DNA from 3 places in the Micromonospora sp. NPDC005171 genome. Region 1 is predicted to be linked to each of the others. Evidence: riboswitches for the same ligand, from Rfam matches in the RefSeq annotation. Region 1 holds a riboswitch; each other region holds the start of a gene.
The links. Region 1 has a riboswitch for cyclic di-AMP ahead of ABZU74_RS12340 (C39 family peptidase). Riboswitches for the same ligand answer to the same signal wherever they lie in the genome.
Positions count from the first base shown of each region.

Region 1 (5,992 bases):
GACGTCTCCGGCGTGATCTCGGATTTCCTCTACTCGGGGAAGCCGTACGCGGTCACCGACATGGGCGACGAGGGCGACCGGTTCGTGGAGCGGTTCCCGCTGGCCGGGTCGGGTTACGTGCTGCGTCGGGACATGTCCAACGTGGACGAGGTGCTGACCGCGCTGCTGGACACCGATCCGCTGGCCGAGGCCCGCTGGGCCACCCGCCGCCGTTACCTGGGTGACTTCCCGGCCGAGTCGTACGCCGAGGCGTTCCTGACCGCCGCCCGCCGGGAGCTGGCACCGGCTGAGGACCGCGTGTCCGAGGGGTCCGCGCAGCTCTCCCCGCTTGCCTGATCCGGGCCCGGAACGCCCGCGACGGGCCTCAGCGGTACGGGTCGAGCAGCGCCAACACCGCCGCCGGGTCCTCCACGTGCGCGTTGTGCCCGAGGCCGGGCAGCGTGGCGACCGGCACGCCGTACTCCTTGAGTTGTTCGTCGGTGACCAGCGGGTCGTTCTCCCCGCGGGCCAGCACCACCGGCACGTCGGTCGCCGCCAACAGCGCCGCCAGGTCGGGCTCGCCGACGGCGAAGGCGGTCGGGTCCATGGCGAGGCGCCACCGGCCGTCGACCTGGCGCAGCCCGGCGTCCACCACCGGATGGTCCGGCGGGACCAGGCCGGCCAGCCCGGCGACGCGCAGGTAACGGCGAGCCGCCTCGGTGCGGCTGGCGAACCAGCTCACCGGGCGGGCGGCGACCTCGGCGGCGCGGGCCAGCTCCGCAGGTGACCAGTGCGCCTTGATGCCCAGCCCGACCACCGCGTCCACAGGCGTTCCGGCGTCACGGGCGGCCAGCGCCAGGCCGACCACGCCACCCAGCGAGTGCCCGAGCACCACCAGTCGGTCGTCGGGGGCGAGGGCCTGCGCGATCTGCCGGGCGAGGCCCGCGAAGGAGTACGACGGCAGCGGCGGTGCCCAGCCGTGGCCGGCGAGGTCCGGGGCCAGCCATCGCCCGGGCCAGTGCTCTTCAAGGTACGGCGCCCAGGGCAACCACACGTCCCCGGTCGCCCCCATGCCGTGCAACAGGAGCAGGACCGGCCCACGGCCGGCGTGACCACCCGATTTCTCCACCACGGCCGCAGTCTCCCACGGTTCACGGCCCGGTACGAGAGCCGTCGATGGCGGCGTACCCGGGGCGCGCGGACAAAGGCCGCGGGCGCCGGCTCCTTGTGGGAGACGGCGCCCGCGGCGGTCAGCGTGCCCGGGTCAGGCGGAGTAGCCCCGGCTGGTGATCCAGTTGGCCAGGTCGATGGTGGTGATCCAGTACGACGGGTCGGCCGGGTTCGCCGAGTCGGCGATCCGCACGGTGCGACCGTTGTCCTTGTAGCCCACGACAGCGATGTAGTGCCCGCCGCCGTAGGAGTGCCAGCCACCGGCGGTGTCGGTGGCGTCCCCGACGACGTTGGCCACGACGCCCCGGCCGTCGGTGATCGCCTTCACCACGTCGGCCTGGAGCCGGTCCATCTGTGCCGGGCTGGGCGCGCCGGGGAACATCCGGGTCCGGTACGGGGAACCCTTCACCTCGGCGTTGAGCACCCGGGTGGTGTCCTCGGCCGAGTTGGTGCCCATCTCGGTGGTGCCCAGCTCGGTGCCGAGCTCCTCCTGAGTGCGGTCGATGCCGGCGGCGCTGAGCGCGTTCCGGGTGGCCGCCGGGCCGCAGTTGTAGTAGGTGTTCTGCGCCTCGTAGTCGTAGTCGAGCACCTTGGTCGCGGGCGGCTTCGGCCGCTCCGGCTTCCGGGTCAGGTCCGGGTTGGCCTTGGCGGCGGGTGCGGCGGCGCTGGTGGCCGGGGCGGCGGTGGTCGGCGCGGCGCTGGCCGAGGGGGACGCGTCCCGAACCTCGCCGCGGGAGGCGGCGACATCGCTGCGCAGCTCCGCGACGGTGGTCGCGGTGCGCTGGCCGGCCGGGGCGTCGTCTGCCGTGGTGAGCAGGGCGCCGGTGGTGGTGGCGATGGCGAGGGCCGCGGCGGAGGCGGCGACGATCTGGTACGGGCGCTCGGTGGCGAGGCGGCGGAGCTGACGCTGCAGGGTGTGCTTCACGGGGTCCTCCACGGATCGGGGGGAGAGCGGCACACCGGGGCCGGGCCGGTATCCGGGCAGGCGCCAGCGCGCGGACCGTGGTCTGCGGATGGTGAACCGCTCAGGGGAACGCCCGGCGCGGCCGGGCGGGGAAGGCGATGACCCGGGGGGTCAGCTCACCGTCACTGGACGAGTGAGCGGGTGCACCGCCACGCCGTGGAGGCGAGGGAACAACCGAGGGGTGGAAAGGTGCTGCACGAGGATGGGACTCCTTCCGACACCGCCTACCGGGTTAGCTGACGGATTCGGGCGGGAAGATCGCCCTACCGCGGGCCGTGGCTCGCGGATTCACCCCGGACTTACTGATGGGTCCCCGGTTCGTTGATCACGATTAAGCGGGTCGATGCGGCGTCGCGTCTTGCGATCGGTTACCGCACCGGACGGGACGACACTACTGGTCGCTCCACACCCCTGCCAAGCCAGCTTCACCTGCGTAAACCTCAATTGGCGCGCCAATTTCTGCGCGTATTGCCGATGATGTGACTCGATGGGACAACCGGTTACGGCGACGCCTATGGTCGACAACCGGACAGGCCGCGAAGAACGCGACCATAATCGCGGGAACAATGCCGCCGATCGCGTCGGCCGTCCGATTCCGCTATTGGGTGACCGGCCTCACATCACGGATCGGGCTCAACTCACCCGGGCCGGGCGCCACCGTGCCACCACGGCGGGTCGCATCGCCCCGGCCGCTGTCCGGCGCGCGGGCACCGGGGTCGGACGCAGCCGGGCTGCCGCCGCGTACGCCTCCTCGGCGAGGGTACGAGCCGACTCGGCGGCCAACTCGGCGTCGCGCCAGGCGGCCCGCTCCCGGCCGGCGGCCACCTGGTAGTCGGCCAGCCGCGCATCCCGGACCACCCGGCTGATCAGCACCTCCTGCTCGACCGGGTGTCGCCGGGGATCCCAGCCACGCCGGTGCCCGAACACGTCGCCGAACTGGGCCATGGTCAGGTCGCCCCGCCAGTACGCCGCCATCGCCGCCCGGTGCAGATAGCGTTCCCGGGCGGCGTACTCGGCGGGGGTGTGCGGGGTCTGCGGGGTGGGCAGCGCCCCGGCGCCCGCGAAGCGACGCGCGGCGGTGTCCGCCTCGTCGTACCCGATCCAGGCCCGCTCCAGCTGCTCCTGAGCGGTCAGCCAGGCGGCGCGCCGGCGCTTGGCGGTCGTCGCCGCGTTGGCTGCGGCGACGGCCACCTCCTCGGCGTAGCGGCGCATGTCGGCGGCCTCGGCGGCGGCCACCTCCCGGGCGGTGGGCGCGGCCGGGAGCGGATCGTCGGTGGGTCGGTCCCGTTCGGGGCGGGCGGCAAGCACTGTGAGGAGGCCCAGGGTCAGCAGGAACAGCGTCGACCAGATGGCGGCGGCCTGCGGCACCTCGGTCACGAACTGGTAGAAGACGACGGTCTCCATGGTCGGCACCTCGGGGAGAGAGCAGTGCGATGGGAGCCGCGCCGGCCAGCGGGCCACGGGGGGCCACGGGGCGGCGGGGTGGGAAGCGGTGGGTCGACTGGGCGCGGCGTCGGGGCGGTCGCCCCGGGTGGCTCAGCGTCGGGGTGGGGCCCGGGGAGCCTGACCGCTCGCACAGTCGACCAGGGGCAGCCGGTCAGACTCGGCCGCGCGGACCGGCAGCCCGCCGGCGGCGATGGTGCCCTGATCGCCGGGGAGCGTCACCGTCGCGTCGACCGACCAGGTCGCAACCTCGGCGGCCTCCGGCGGTAGCGCCGGACGCGCCGCGCTGTGCGCCCCCACCTGCCGGCAGGAGGCCGACAGCGGGCCGGCAGCGACGGAGGTCGGCACCACGCTCGACGTCGGCAGCGGGCTGGGCGTTGATCCGGCGGCCGTGGCCGGGCCTGCGCCGAGCGCCAGGGCCGCGACGACGGCGAGGCTGGTCAGCACCCGCGTCGCCCAGCGCGCCACCCACCACAACGGACAGGTGAACGCGACCGGAAGCACGGCACCAGGCTACCGTCGCGCCAACCATGGCGCACCGACCACGGGCGTGTCGGATCACGCCGCGCCGAGCCCGCTGACCAGGGTGGACGCTGTCAGCGCAGGTCGACGTACGGTGATCGACCGGCGGTCTGACCGACCTCGTCGGCAGCCCCACCGACGTCGCCGCGCGCGCTGCTCACGGGGTCTCGGGCATCGTCGTCGCCGGCGGCGCGTTGCCGCGGGACGGGCGCCGGACGGGCCGCACGGCGCGGCGCGAGCCGGCGCATCATCGGCGTCTCGACGAAGCGGTGCAGCAGCCCGGCGAGGATCAGGTTCGCCGCCAGGAAGCCGAGCACCACCGCCGGGCCACGCCAGCCCGCGAAGCCGATCCCCCAGGTTCCGCTCCAGCGCAGCACGCTCGTCATCACCAGCACGTGCACCAGGTAGAAGGCGAACGAGACCTCACCGAGCCAGACCAGCGGCCGGGACCGCCACGGCGAGCGCCGACCCCGCACGTCCGCGTCCGCGGCGGCCGTGATCACCAACAGGTACGCGACCGCGAGCAGGGTGGTCCACAGCTCGGCGCGGATCCACTGCGCGGCCGCCACCCAGGTGACCAGGAAGATCCCGCTGGCCACGGTCAGACCGGGACCGCGCCACAGCCCCCGGCGCATCAACTCGGCCGCCACCGCGCCCAACCAGAACTCCAGCGACCGTACCGGCGGGAAGATCTGGGTGAACCACCACCGACTCACCTCCGGCACCAGCTCCTGCGCCGGCCAGAGCGCGAGGATCAGCAGCGGCACCACCACGATCAGCGCCCAGAGCAGCTTCGGTCGGGCCCGGCGCAGCAACGGCAGCGCCAGCGGCAGACACAGGTAGAAGAAGAACTCGCAGGAGAGCGACCAGCTGACCGTGTTGATGCTGTAGAACCAGCCCGGCCGGGGGTCCCACGCCTGCAACAGCAGCAGGTTCTCCAGCGCTGCCGCCGGCAGCACCGGGTCGGCGAACCACCAGGCGACCACAAGCGTCGCCGCCCACAGCACCAGGTGGTTGGGGTAGATCTTGGCGATCCGCCGCCGCCAGAAGGTACGCCGGGAGTCGCCCGCACGGGCCGACCAGACCAGCACGAAACCGCTGAGGATGAAGAAGAACTGCACCCCGGAGAGGCCAAGGGTGAACAGCGCGTTCACCACTGCCTTGTAGTCCGGCTCGGCGATGATCCGCATGGTGCCCGCGTGGAAGCCGAAGACCAGCAGGGCGGCGATCCAGCGCAGCCCGGTCAGCGAGGGCAGCCGGGGCGGGGCGGGTGCGGGCCGGGCGGCCGACACCGCGGCGGCGCTCGTCATGCCGGGATCCCGACGCTCGGCAGGGTCACCAGCACGGTCGTCTCCTCCTCGGCGCGGCGTCGGACGGCACGACGGCGACGCCCACGACGGCCCGGCAGGGCCGCACCGAGGCACCCTACCGGGTCACTACCGGGTGAACCGGACGCGTCCCACCCGCCCCACCAGCCCGCGTGCCCCCGGGCCGGGGAACCGCCCGCCGGCCGGCGTTAACCTTCCGCTGGGCGGGAGTTCAGAGATTCCACCATCGGCGGCAACGTCAGGTTCCGGGGCCGGCCACCCGGGTCGTCGAAGGTGGCGGACGTGGTCAATGAGCCGACGCACGCACCGCTGCTGAGCATCGTCGTGCCCGTGTACGGCGTCGAGGCGTACCTGTACCAGTGCCTCGAGTCGATCCGGGCCGACATCCCGGCGGGCGAGTCGGACGCGGTCGAGCTGATCGCCGTCGACGACGCCTCTCCGGACGGCTGCGGCGACATGCTCCGCTCCTACGCTGTCGGCCGCGACGGCGTCCGCGTCGTGCACCTGAGCAGCAACGTCGGTCTGGGGCTGGCCCGCAACGCCGGGCTCGACGCGGCCACCGGCCGGTACGTGTGGTTCGTCGACA
Region 1 is NZ_JBEXIM010000006.1:182,860-188,851, reverse strand. Features, by position in the region: gene ABZU74_RS12350 (CDP-glycerol glycerophosphotransferase family protein) at 1-336, shown strand, start outside; gene ABZU74_RS12345 (alpha/beta fold hydrolase) at 365-1,111, opposite strand; gene ABZU74_RS12340 (C39 family peptidase) at 1,244-2,086, opposite strand; cyclic di-AMP (ydaO/yuaA leader) riboswitch at 2,320-2,461, opposite strand; gene ABZU74_RS12335 (hypothetical protein) at 2,747-3,517, opposite strand; gene ABZU74_RS12330 (hypothetical protein) at 3,650-4,060, opposite strand; gene ABZU74_RS12325 (acyltransferase) at 4,153-5,388, opposite strand; gene ABZU74_RS12320 (glycosyltransferase) at 5,689-5,992, shown strand, end outside.

Region 2 (5,992 bases), on a different contig from region 1:
CTGCGAACCGGCCGACATCCGCCTGGTGACGTCGGCGGTGGCTCGGGCCTCGCTGCGCTCGATCGGCGGGTTCCGCGCTTCCATCGGCACTCAGCACCGACTGGACACCCTCGCCGCGTTGGCCCACCTGCCGGCCGCCGCCCTGGTCGGTGACCGGGACCGGTTGACCCCGCCGCCGTGCGCGGAGTCGATCGCGGCGGCTCTGCCGGCCACCGAGCTGACCGTCTGCCCAGGTGCCGGGCACATGCTGATGATGGAACGCCCGGATGAGGTCAACGCCGCGCTCACCGGCGTGCTGCGGCGGGTGCTCGCCGAATCGCCGCCGGCCCACAGTGCCGCGACCCCCGCCGAGACGGGTGCCTGAGCACGTTCGCGCACCTCGGGCGCGGCGGGTCGGGCCCGGGGCCGTACCCTTCTGCGGTTGGCCCGCGCGGTTCCCGCCGCCTGCCGGCGACCTTTGAAGGAGCGTGCGTTGACCGACCAGACCGGCCTCGAGCAGGAGATCGCCGTCGAGCAACGACACCTCGACCGGGTGTACGCCCGACTGGCCGAGCTGCGGCAGTCGGCCGTCCGCGCCGAGCGGGACGGCTACCGGATGGCAAGGGTGGGCACGCACGGCGCCCTGGTCGAGCGCGACGCGATGGTGTTCCACGCGGCGCAGCGGCGGCACACCCTGGACGCCGAGCACGAGGGGCTGGTCTTCGGCCGGCTGGACCTGCGCGACCGTCAGGTGCTGCACGTCGGGCGGCTCGGGATCCGCGACGAGGACGCCGTCACGCTGGTCGTCGACTGGCGCGCGCCGGCCGCTGCCGCCTTCTACCAGGCCACCCCGGCGCAGCCGCTGGACGTGGTGCGGCGCCGCACGATCCAGTCGCGCGCCGAGCGGGTCACCCGGATCGAGGACGACCTGCTGGACCCGTCGGCCGCCCCGGAGGGGATGACCGTCGTCGGTGACGGCGCGTTGCTGGCCACCCTGTCCAAGGCCACCGGCAGGGGCATGCGCGACATCGTGGCGACCATCCAACGGGAGCAGGACGAGGCGATCCGCTCTCCGGGCTCCGGGGTGACCATCGTCGCGGGCGGCCCCGGCACCGGCAAGACCGCTGTCGCCCTGCACCGGGCCGCGTTCCTGCTGTATTCCGACCGCAGTCGCTACGCGGGCGGCGGCATCCTGGTGGTCGGCCCGTCGTCGGTTTTCGTCGAGTACATCGGCTCCGTGCTGCCGTCGCTCGGTGAGGACACCGCGACCCTGCACTCGCTGGGCACGCTCTTTCCGGGGATGACCGCGACCCGCCCCGACCCGCCCGAGGTGGCGGCGGTGAAGGGCTCGCTGCGGATGCGCCGGGTGCTGGAGCGGGCGGCCCGCGACGCGGTGCCGGGCGGCCCGGGTGAGCTGCGGCTGCTCTATCGGGGCACGTTGCTGCGGCTGGACCGGGCCGCGCTGGACCGGATCCGGGACCGCGCGCTGCAACGCGGCGCGCGGCGCAACGAGGTGCGCCGGGCCGGTTTCGACGGGGTGTTCGCCGCGCTCTGGGCGCAGGCCCGTGAGGTGAGCAGCGGTCGGCTGCCGGAGCAACCGGCCTTCGAGGCGGAGATCGCCGAGCGGTCGGAGTTCCGGGAGTTCCTCAAGGCGTGGTGGCCCCGGCTGCACCCCCGGCACGTGCTCGGCTGGCTGGGGCAGCCGGACCGGCTGCGCCGGTACGCCGAAGGGATCCTCTCCTCGGCGGAGATCCGGCTGCTCAACGCCGCGTACCGGAACCTGGACTCGGCTGGGCTGACCATCGCCGACGTGGCGCTGCTGGACGAGCTGGACGCGCTGCTCGGTAAGCCCGCGCAGCCGGCCCGCGCGCGACGTGACCCGTTCCAGCTCGCGGGCGGCGTCCGCGAGCTGAGCACCCTCGGCGAACGGCAGCGGGCCGCCCGCGCGGCGGCCCGGGAGCGCCCGGAGGACTACCGGGAGTACGCGCACGTGGTGGTGGACGAGGCGCAGGACGTCTCGCCGATGCAGTGGCGGATGATCGGTCGACGCGGCCGCCTGGCCTCCTGGACCGTGGTGGGCGATCCGGCGCAGACCGCGTGGACCGGTGACCCGGAGGAGCTGACCCGGGCCCGCGACCAGGCGCTGGGCCGGCGCAAGCGACACGATTTCACGCTCACCACGAACTACCGCAACTCGGCGGAGATCTTCGCGGTGGCGGCGGCGGAGATCCGTCGGCTCTACCCCGACCTGCCGTTGCCGACCGCTGTCCGCTCGACCGGGGTCGAGCCGGTCGAGCTGGTGGTGCCCGCGACGGAGTTGGAGACCGCGACAGTGGAGGCCGCCGCCGGCCTGCTGGCCGAGGTGGAGGGCACGGTCGGGGTGATCACGCCGGTCCCCCGCCGGGACGAGGTCGCCGGTTGGCTCGGCGCGCTCGGCGCGCCGAGGTTGCAGGTGGTGACCAGCCTGGAGGCCAAGGGCATGGAGTACGACGGGGTGGTGCTGGTCGCCCCGAGCGAGATCCGGGCGGATCCGGGCGCCGGGGTACGCACCCTGTACGTGGCGCTCTCCCGGGCCACCCAGCGGCTCACCACCATCGACCCGACCGGCTGACGTGCGCGGACTGCCGCCAGCGAGAGGCGCTACCCGTACACTTGCATACATAGCGATGTGAACATACATTTGACCGGGTCCCGACCAGCGGCGGAAGGTGGTTCTCGTGGGCGCAGGTCATGACCACCACCACGGGTCCGTCGCCAATGCCGCACACCAGCACCGAGGTCGACTCTGGGCGGCATTCGGGCTGCTCGCCACCCTGATGGTGGTCGAGGCGGTGGTCGCCCTGCACACCGGCTCGCTCGCCCTGCTCTCCGACGCCGGGCACATGTTCACCGACGTCCTCGGCATCGGGATGGCGCTCGCCGCGATCACGGCGACCCGGCGGGCCACCGGCGACCCGCAGCGCACCTTCGGCCTCTACCGACTCGAGGTGCTCGCCGCACTGGCCAACGCCGTCCTGCTCTCCGGCGTCGCGATCTACGTGGTGATCGAGGCGATCCGCCGTTTCGGCGACCCGCATGAGGTCGTCGCCGGGCCGATGCTCGTCGTGGCCGTGCTGGGCCTGCTCGCGAACATCGTCGCCTTCGCCCTGCTCCGGGCCGGTGCCAAGGAGAGCATCAACCTCCAGGGCGCCTACCTGGAGGTGGTGGGCGACCTGCTCGGCTCACTCGGCGTCATCGGTGCGGCGCTGCTCATCACCGTCACCGACTGGTGGTGGGCCGACCCCCTGGTCGCGGTCGCCATCGGCGTGTTCATCCTGCCGCGCACCTGGCGGCTGGCCCGCGCCGCCATCCGCATCCTGGTGCAGGCCGCCCCGGAGCACCTCCAGGTGACCGCGGTGCACGACCGACTGGCCGCCGTCCCAGGTGTCGTCGAGGTGCACGACCTGCACGTCTGGACGCTCACCTCGGGCATGGAGGTGGCCTCGGCGCACCTGACCATGGCACCCGGCGCGGAGGTCGGCGCGGTGCTCACCGCGGCGCGTACCGCCCTGCACGACGACTTCCGCATCGAGCACGCGACGTTGCAGATCGAGCCGGGTGCCGCCTCCGGCGCGTGTGGCTCCATCGAATGGTGACGGGGCCGTAATTTTGCGTGGTGACGCACGCACCGTCCGTCACATCAGCTGCAGAGGTCCCACCGGCACCGGTAGGCTCGGTCCCGGCCTCCACCAGGCGGCGCCCTCCCGGCGCCGGTGGCGGTCGCCGCCTAATCGCCCACCTGGGCGAACCGGGGAACCATGTTCCTGGGGTGCATCCGCGTCAGCGGTAGGGATCTTCCGTCCCGAACCCGTCAGCTAACCCGGTCGGCGGCTGACGGAAGGACATGCGCAGTGGCACCAGCACGACCACCCGCCGCCCGACTGGCGGCACTGATTGTCGCGATGTTCACCCTCGGCGTCGCGCTTCCGGCCGGCACCGCCTCGGCTGCTCCCCCGACCGGCCTGCGGGCCGCCGCACCCGACTCCGACGAGGAGGGCGGCACCCCGGCGCTGCGCGCCCAACTCGATGCGGCCAGCAAGGGCTACCTGGACGCGAAGCGCGCCCTCGACACCTCCGTACGACGGCAGCAGCAGCTCGCCACGCAACTGAAGACCATCGAGGGCGAGATCGACCAGCGCAACGGCAAGGTCGGCGAGATCGCCGAAGTGGCGTACCGCACCGGCCGGCTCGGTGCGATGTCGGCGCTGCTCAACAGCAACACCCCGGAAGGCTTCATGGACCGGGCGGCCGCGCTGGACGCGGTGGCCGCCAACGAGGACCGGGTGCTGCGCGACCTGCTGGCCAGCAAGGACAAGGCCAACCGGACCCGGGTCGCCCTGGACGGCGAGATCAACGAACAGCGCAAGCAGGTAGCGGTGATGGCCAAGCGCAAGGAACAGGCCGAACGGGCCCTGACAGTGGCCACCACGCCCAAGCCTCAGACCACCGCCGACGCCGGCTCCAACCGGGGCACCTCCAGCGCCAACGCGAAGGCCGCGCCGCGCAACTCCGACGGCTCCTGGCCTTCCGAGTCGTGCAGCGTGAACGACCCCACGCCGGCCAGCGGCTGCATCACCCCGCGCACCCTGCACGCGCTCAACCAGGCCAAGGCAGCGGGCTTCACCCGGTACGTCTCGTGCCACCGCCCCAGCGGCTCCGGTGAACACCCGAAGGGCCGGGCCTGCGACTTCGCCGCGCAGAAGAACGGCTTCGGCGGAAACGCGACCGGCGGAGACAAGACGTACGGCAACAATCTGGCCGCGTACTTCATCCGCAACGCGGACCGGCTCGCCGTGCTCTACGTGATCTGGTACAGGCAGATCTGGCTGCCCAGCAGCGGGTGGAAGTCGTACAGCGGGGCGCAGGGCACCCCGTCCACCGACCACACCAACCACGTACACCTGTCGGTCTACTGACCCACGCGTCGTGATGCCTGTGAGCCATCGTGATGACTCACAGGCATCACGTGCGTCCGGGGCCGGGCTACGTCACCGGGCGTACCCCTGATGTCGTCGCTCGTCGGACGACCCGGCCGGGGCTGGCGGGCAGCATCGCGGTATGCCTCGGATCCGACCCACCACCCGCAAGGCGCTGCTCACCCTGCACCTCGTCACCTCGCTCGGCTGGCTGGGCGCCGACCTGGTGCTACTCACCCTCGGCATCGCCGTGCAGCGGGGCGCCGACCCGGCGGTGGTCTATCCGGTCACCGCCCTGGTCGGCACGGTGCTGTTCGCGCCGCTGAGCGTCCTGGTCTGGCTGATCGGAGTCGCCAGCTCGCTGCTCACCCCGTGGGGCCTGCTGCGCCACCGCTGGGTGCTGGTCAAGCTCGTGCTCACCACTGTGATGGTCGGGCTGGTGCTGTTCCTGCTCACCCCGAACCTGCGCCACGCCGGAGCGGTCGGCGCCGCCCTGCCCGCACGCGATCGCGCCGACCTGGTCATCGCGCCGGCGGTGTCAACCAGCCTGATGATCATCGCGACGGTGCTGTCCACCTACAAGCCGTGGGGCCGGCGTCCCGTCGCCCGAACCACCCGCACGAGCCGTGATCGCGCTGCAACCACGATCTAGGTGCCTCCGCCGGGCATCTCACCGAGATCGACAAACCGGAACTGCGAGATCGGCGCAGCGGCGGCGGGTCAGGCCGGGGGTGGGGGGTTGCCGGTGCGGTCGAGGGCCGCGCCCAGCCGGGTGGCCAGGGCCAGGTGGGCGGCCTGGGCCTGGCGGAACGCGTAGCGGAACAGTGGCGTCGGCGCGGTCAGGGTGATCTCGACGTCGATGCGGATCAGGCCGTCCGGCTCGGCGCGCAGGCGGGTGTGGTTGCGCACGGTGGTGGCCGGCCACTGACGGGCCACCGTGACGATCTCGTCGGCCTCGCTGACCAACACGTCCGCGTGGTAGGTGGTCCGGAAGCGCAGCGGACCGGCCGCCAACCGGTCGTTGATCGTGTAGCTGGCCTGGGCGCCGGGCCGGGGCG
Region 2 is NZ_JBEXIM010000008.1:83,684-89,675, forward strand. Features, by position in the region: gene ABZU74_RS13855 (alpha/beta hydrolase) at 1-364, shown strand, start outside; gene ABZU74_RS13860 (AAA family ATPase) at 473-2,590, shown strand; gene ABZU74_RS13865 (cation diffusion facilitator family transporter) at 2,697-3,614, shown strand; cyclic di-AMP (ydaO/yuaA leader) riboswitch at 3,733-3,864, shown strand; gene ABZU74_RS13870 (hypothetical protein) at 3,921-4,934, shown strand; gene ABZU74_RS13875 (hypothetical protein) at 5,077-5,586, shown strand; gene ABZU74_RS13880 (SRPBCC family protein) at 5,655-5,992, opposite strand, start outside.
Region 2: it holds a riboswitch for cyclic di-AMP, as region 1 does, so the genes downstream of both, ABZU74_RS13870 (hypothetical protein) here and ABZU74_RS12340 (C39 family peptidase) in region 1, are expected to answer to the same signal.

Region 3 (5,992 bases), on a different contig from region 1:
CCGACCTGGCCCGAGCCGACCCGAAGCCGTTCCTGGGCACCAGCGACAACACCAACCTGCACCACTGGCTCTGGGGCCTCGGCATCGCCAGCTTCTACGGCGGGTCCTCCCAGGTGCACCTCGGCCCCGGGCCTGCCGTCGACGACATCCACGTCCGGTCGCTGCGAGCGGCACTGCTCACCGGGGAACGGCTGGAGATCACCGATCCGGGTGAGTCCGAGGACATCGGCATCGACTGGGCAGACCCGCAGGCGTTGAAGTCCTTTGGAGAGCGCGAACCGACGGAGCCGTGGAGTTGGTACGGGCCGCCCCGCGCGGTCACCGGCCCCACCTGGGGTGGCTGCCTGGAAGTCATCCAGTGGATCCTGACGGCGGGACGCTTCCCGTTTTCCCCGGAGGTCCTGCAGGGTGGGGTGCTGCTCATCGAAACGTCGGAGGAGCTTCTCCCCGCCCGTGAGGTCGGCTGGATCCTCCGATCACTGGGTGAACGCGGCTTCCTCAGCGCCGTCGACGCGGTCCTGGTCGCCCGTCCGCCGGTCTCCGACCACACCCGTCGACCCCCGGCCGCCGACCGGGAACGGCTTCGCGAGCAGCAGCGCGACACGGTGGTCGACGTGGTGGGCCGCTACAACCCCGAGGCGGTCGTCTGCGTCGGCGTTTCGTTCGGTCACACCAGACCGCAGTGGATCCTTCCCCACGGCGGCCCGGTCACCGTCGACGGCGTGGAACGCCGCATCTTCGCCGACTACCGGTAGGGGATCTCCGCCAGTTGCAGAGGGCGGAGAAATCACGTGGACCGGCACCGATCGTGGTTGGAAACTGCGGGGATGGAACCGACACAGACCGCCCTCATCGTGCCGATACCCGAGGCCGAGGAGGCGGTGGGCCGCTTCCGGGCATCGCTCGACCGGGCCGCCGGGTGGGGCGTGCCGGCGCACGTGACCGTCCTCTACCCGTTCCTGCCCCCGCAGCAGATCGATGAGCAGGTCATGGCGGTGCTGCGCGAGACCATTGCCGAGATACCGCGGTTCGACGTCGCACTGACGCACGTCGGCTGGTTTGGCGACACGGTCGTCTGGCTTGCTCCGCAGCCAGATCGTCCGTTCCGGGAGCTCACTGCGGCGGTGTGGCGGCAGTTTCCCGAGGCGCCCCCGTATGCCGGGGCACACAGCGACGTGGTGCCGCACCTGACCATCGGTCACGACGCGGCCAAGCCCACGCTGCGCCACGCAGCGGACACCGTCGCCGCGCACCTGCCGATCCACGCGACCATCGACAGGGTCCGGCTCATCGCCGGGACACCGGACGTCAGCCCTTGGCACACCGTCTGCGAATTCCCGCTGGGCGCCACAACAACTGCGCCGGCTGGCACGGGACGCGCAGCGGTCCGGGCGTGAAGTTGCGGCCCAGGTGGTGGCCACGTGGCTGGCCCGCCGGGCACTCGTGGCCCAGGAAACGTCGAAGGCCCTGACCGGAACTCACGTCCTGGCCAGGGCCTTCGCAGTGGAGCGGGTGACGGGAATCGAACCCGCACTGTCAGCTTGGGAAGCTGATGTTCTGCCATTGAACTACACCCGCAAGCGGCACCACTGTACCCGAGTCGTCGAGCCTCTGCACCCAGGTCCCCCCGGCGGCCGCACGTGTCCGCGTACCGCTCCGCGCGGCCTGGGCCGGGTTGATCCACTCGGCTTCCTGGAAGTCGGGGCATCCGAAGTGCCGGGACCACGCGATATCCCTGAAACCCAGTTGATCAACGCGGGCGGCGGGCGGCCGGCGGGCCGAGGCGTACACCCGGCGCCGGCTCCGCTGCGACGGAGCCGGCGCCGATGATCTTCCGGTCGTGGTCAGGCGGCAGTGCACTGGACGTCACGGCTGAGACGGGTCGGGCGGGTCTGCGGGACGGTCAGCGGGGCGGCCACCGCCGCCTGGGCGTTTGGGTCGAGCCAGACCCGAACGGCCGGCCGGCCCGGCGGGAGGCCCGGAATGCCCGCGATGTGCTGCTCACGGCGGGTGAGCATCGCCACGTCGACGGTGAACTCGAAGAGCCGCCAGTCGACCTGCGGCTCGGCCCGGGCGCTCTGCGCCAGGAGCGCCACCCGGACCGGATCGGTCACCGGACGGGCGCGACCCGCCACGTACGCCTCGTCGTCGCTCTCCTCTGCGGGGAACGAGTGCAGCGCGTAACGGCCGTCACGTTCGAGGTCGCGGCGCTTGGGCGAGTCGATGATGAAGCAGAACAGCCCCTCGGCGGTGATGACCGGGGAGACCGGATGGACGCGGGGCCCGCCGTCGGCACGGACCGTGGCCAGATAGCCGAAGCCCGGCCCGTATTGCTGGAGGAGAACGCGGATCCCGTCGGCGAGTCGGGGCTCGTCGGCGGCGAATTCGGACCAGGAAGCCATGTGGACATTCTATCGAACAAATGTACGAGCAGCGACCTCGACGCGCTGGTCACCGGCACCGAATCTGGCCATTTTTGGCAGCGCGGCTATGGTGGTCCGATGCTGCTCTCCGACCGCGACCTGGTCTCCGAGATCAAGGCCGGCACGCTGGGCCTGGAGCCGTTCGAGCCCACCCTGGTCCAACCGTCCAGCATCGACGTGCGACTCGACCGGCTGTTCCGGGTCTTCAACAACCACCTCTACACCCACATCGATCCGGCCATGCAGCAGGACGACCTGACGTCGGTGGTCGAGGTCCCCGACGGCGAGCCGTTCGTGCTGCATCCGGGGGAGTTCGTGCTCGCCTCGACGCTTGAGGTCATCTCGCTGGGTGACCAGCTCGCCGGCCGGCTGGAGGGCAAGAGCTCCCTGGGCCGGCTCGGTCTGCTCACGCACTCCACTGCCGGTTTCATCGACCCGGGCTTCTCCGGTCACGTGACGCTGGAGCTCTCGAACGTGGCGAACCTGCCGATCACCCTCTGGCCGGGCATGAAGATCGGGCAGCTCTGCATCTTCCGGCTCTCCTCGCCGGCCGAGCACCCGTACGGCTCGGTGGTCTACGGCTCGCGCTACCAGGGCCAGCGAGGGCCGACGCCCAGCCGCGCCTGGCAGCACTGGCGCACCTGGCCAACCCGCTGATACCAGAACGACGAGGGCCCGCCGCGACGTGATCGCGACGGGCCCTCCGGTCACCCGGGGTCAGCCTGGGCGGCCGTAGCTGTGGATCGGGCCGTCGTCGACCTTCTTCATCTTGATCGGTTGGCCGGCCTGCGAGGCGTGCACCACCCAGCCGCCGCCGACGTACATCCCGACATGGTGGATGTCGCTGTAGTAGAAGACCAGGTCGCCGGGGCGCAGGTCGCCCCTGCTGACGTTCTTGGTGACGCGGCTCTGCGCGGCGGCGTTGTGCGGCAGCGACACACCGGCCTTCGCCCAGGCGGCCAACATCAGCCCGGAGCAGTCGTACGAGTTCGGGCCCTCGGCACCCCAGACGTAGGGCTTGCCGATCTGCGCGCAGGCGAATTTGACGGCTGTGCCCGCTGCGCCGCCGGGGTAGCTGCCCGGGCAGGGCGCCGGGCGCAGCGGACCCCCGCCGCCGTTGCCGTACACCTTGAGGCGCAGCTTCTGTAGGCGGTCGATCTCTTCGTTGATCTGCTTCTTCTTCGCCGCCAGCTGGGCTTCGGTGCGGGTCAGCTGGGCCACCATCTCGTCCAGCGGCGCCTTCTGCGCGGCCAACTGGTCGCGCAGGTCGGCGACCTGGCGTACGTCCTTCTGCTGGTTGTGCGCGAAGCGGTCGAGCATTTCGAGCTGGCCGACCACCTCGCTGGGGGACCGGCTGCCGAGCACCGCATTGACGGTCGAGACGTTCTCACCCTTGTAGGCGCGTACGGCCAGCGCGCTGACCTTGTCCATCGCGGCGTCGACCTGGCGCTCCAGCGGAGTGATCCGGGCGGCCAGCGCGTCGGCCTGCTTGCGCTTCGCGGCGAGGTCGATCCGGGTGGCGTTGTGCCGTTCGATGATCGGTTCGAGCTTGTTCCAGTCGGCGTCGATCTGGCGCTCGATCTCGGCGACGGACGGGTCGGCGTGGGCCGCCGTGGCACTGCCGGTCAGGACGACGGCGACGCCGGCCAGCGCGGCGAGTGCGGTGGTGAAGCGGGACCAGCGTGGGCGCGGCACGATCGACGCCGGGCCGGCTGATGCCGACCGCTCGGACGACGGCCGCGGGGCATGGAGTGCCACCGGGGTTCCGTACTCCTTCTTCCTGACCGCCTACCGGGTTAGCTGACGGGTTCGGGCGGGAAGTCGGCGCCCTACCGCAGTTGCTGCGGATTCACCCCGAGGGACCTGGGTCCCCGGTTCGCTCGGAAACGACTCGGCGGTGTCGGTCCGTTACCGCCCGGGCTGGGCGGAGCTGCTGTCGGGCCGACGAATGACCAGAGTAGAGACGCCTGTTACCAATCCGCAACCCGTGCGGCCGTGACACTCCGTACCGATTGGACGAGGTCACCGACCGTGTGTGAAGAATTCTTTCTAAAGGCTTCGATAGATGGAAAGGTATTGACCTGACCTCCCGGACGGCGCGATGGTGACCTGACCTCACTCCGCGAGAATCTAGGGGGTTCGATGCACCATCCAACCCTGTCGACCGGCTGGCGCGCACTGCTCGCCGCCACCGTGGTCGCCGCCGCGACCACGGTGCCACTCTCCGTCGGCCCGGCCGCCGCCGCGCCCACCACCGACCGCCAGCAGCAGTACGCCGCCGCGGCCACCGATTACGGCGTGCCGAACGTCGTGCTGCTCGGCGTCTCCTACCTGGAGTCGCGCTGGGACACCAACGCCGGCACACCGAGCACCAGTGGCGGCTACGGCCCGATGCACCTGACCGACGCGCGGCACGTGACCGCCCTACCCGGACGCGGCCACCACGACGCCGGCGACGAGGACCCACGCGGGGACGACTCCCGTCCCAGCCGGGTGCCCGCGCCCCGACCGGTCGAGGCGCCCGCCCCGACCACCGCCGCGTTGCAGACCGTGGACGCCGCCGCCGCGCTGACCGGCGCCGCCCCCGAGGCACTGCGCACCGACGCGGTCCTCAACATCCGGGGTGGGGCCGCGCTGCTGAGCGCGTACCAGAAGGATCTGGGCGCGCCGGTCGGCACCGACACCGACCCGGCGGCCTGGTACGGCGCGGTGGCCCGCTACTCGGGCGCGGACAGCGCCGACGCCGCGGCGGCCTTCGCCGACGAGGTCTTCACCACCATCGGCGCGGGCCAGTCCCGGGTGACCGACGACGGCCAGCGGATCACCCTGCCGGCCCGCGCGGTGCAGCCCGAGCGTTCCTGGTTGGACCGGCTGGGCCTACGCCGGCTGACCCGCCCGGACGGGGTGGAGTGCCCGCGCACCATCTCCTGCGAGTGGATCCCGGCCCCCTATGAGGCGTTCGGCGACGGGGACTACGGCAACCACGATCTCTCCGACCGGCCCGCCCGGCAGAAGATTGAGTACATCGTCATCCACGACACCGAGGCGAGTTGGGCGACGACCCTGAAACTCGTCCAGGACCCGACCTACGTGAGCTGGCACTACTCGCTGCGCTCGGTCGACGGGCACATCGCCCAGCACGTGAAGACCAAGGACGTCGGCTGGCACGCCGGCAACTGGTACGTCAACGCGAAGTCGATCGGGCTGGAACACGAGGGCTTCGCGGCGCAGGGCACCTGGTACACCGAGGCGATGTACCGGACCTCGGCGAAGCTGGTCCAGCACCTGGCGCTGCGGTACGGCATCCCGCTGGACCGCCAGCACATCATCGGCCACGACAACGTGCCCGGCACCGTCGCGTCCACCGTGAGCGGCATGCACTGGGACCCGGGGCCCTACTGGGACTGGACCCACTACTTCAACCTGCTGCACGCGCCGCGACTCGACACCGGCACCCCGGCCACCGGTCTGGTCCGGATCGACCCGGACTACGCCACCAACCAGCCGACGTTCACCGGCTGCGTCACCGCGGGCGTGCCCTGCGCGCCGCGCGGCTCCTCCGCTGTGGT
Region 3 is NZ_JBEXIM010000001.1:528,810-534,801, forward strand. Features, by position in the region: gene ABZU74_RS02465 (LD-carboxypeptidase) at 1-755, shown strand, start outside; gene ABZU74_RS02470 (2'-5' RNA ligase family protein) at 792-1,397, shown strand; tRNA gene ABZU74_RS02475 (tRNA-Gly) at 1,505-1,578, opposite strand; gene ABZU74_RS02480 (pyridoxamine 5'-phosphate oxidase family protein) at 1,845-2,402, opposite strand; gene dcd (dCTP deaminase) at 2,502-3,080, shown strand; gene ABZU74_RS02490 (NlpC/P60 family protein) at 3,141-4,181, opposite strand; cyclic di-AMP (ydaO/yuaA leader) riboswitch at 4,195-4,330, opposite strand; gene ABZU74_RS02495 (peptidoglycan recognition family protein) at 4,566-5,992, shown strand, end outside.
Region 3: it holds a riboswitch for cyclic di-AMP, as region 1 does, so the genes downstream of both, ABZU74_RS02490 (NlpC/P60 family protein) here and ABZU74_RS12340 (C39 family peptidase) in region 1, are expected to answer to the same signal.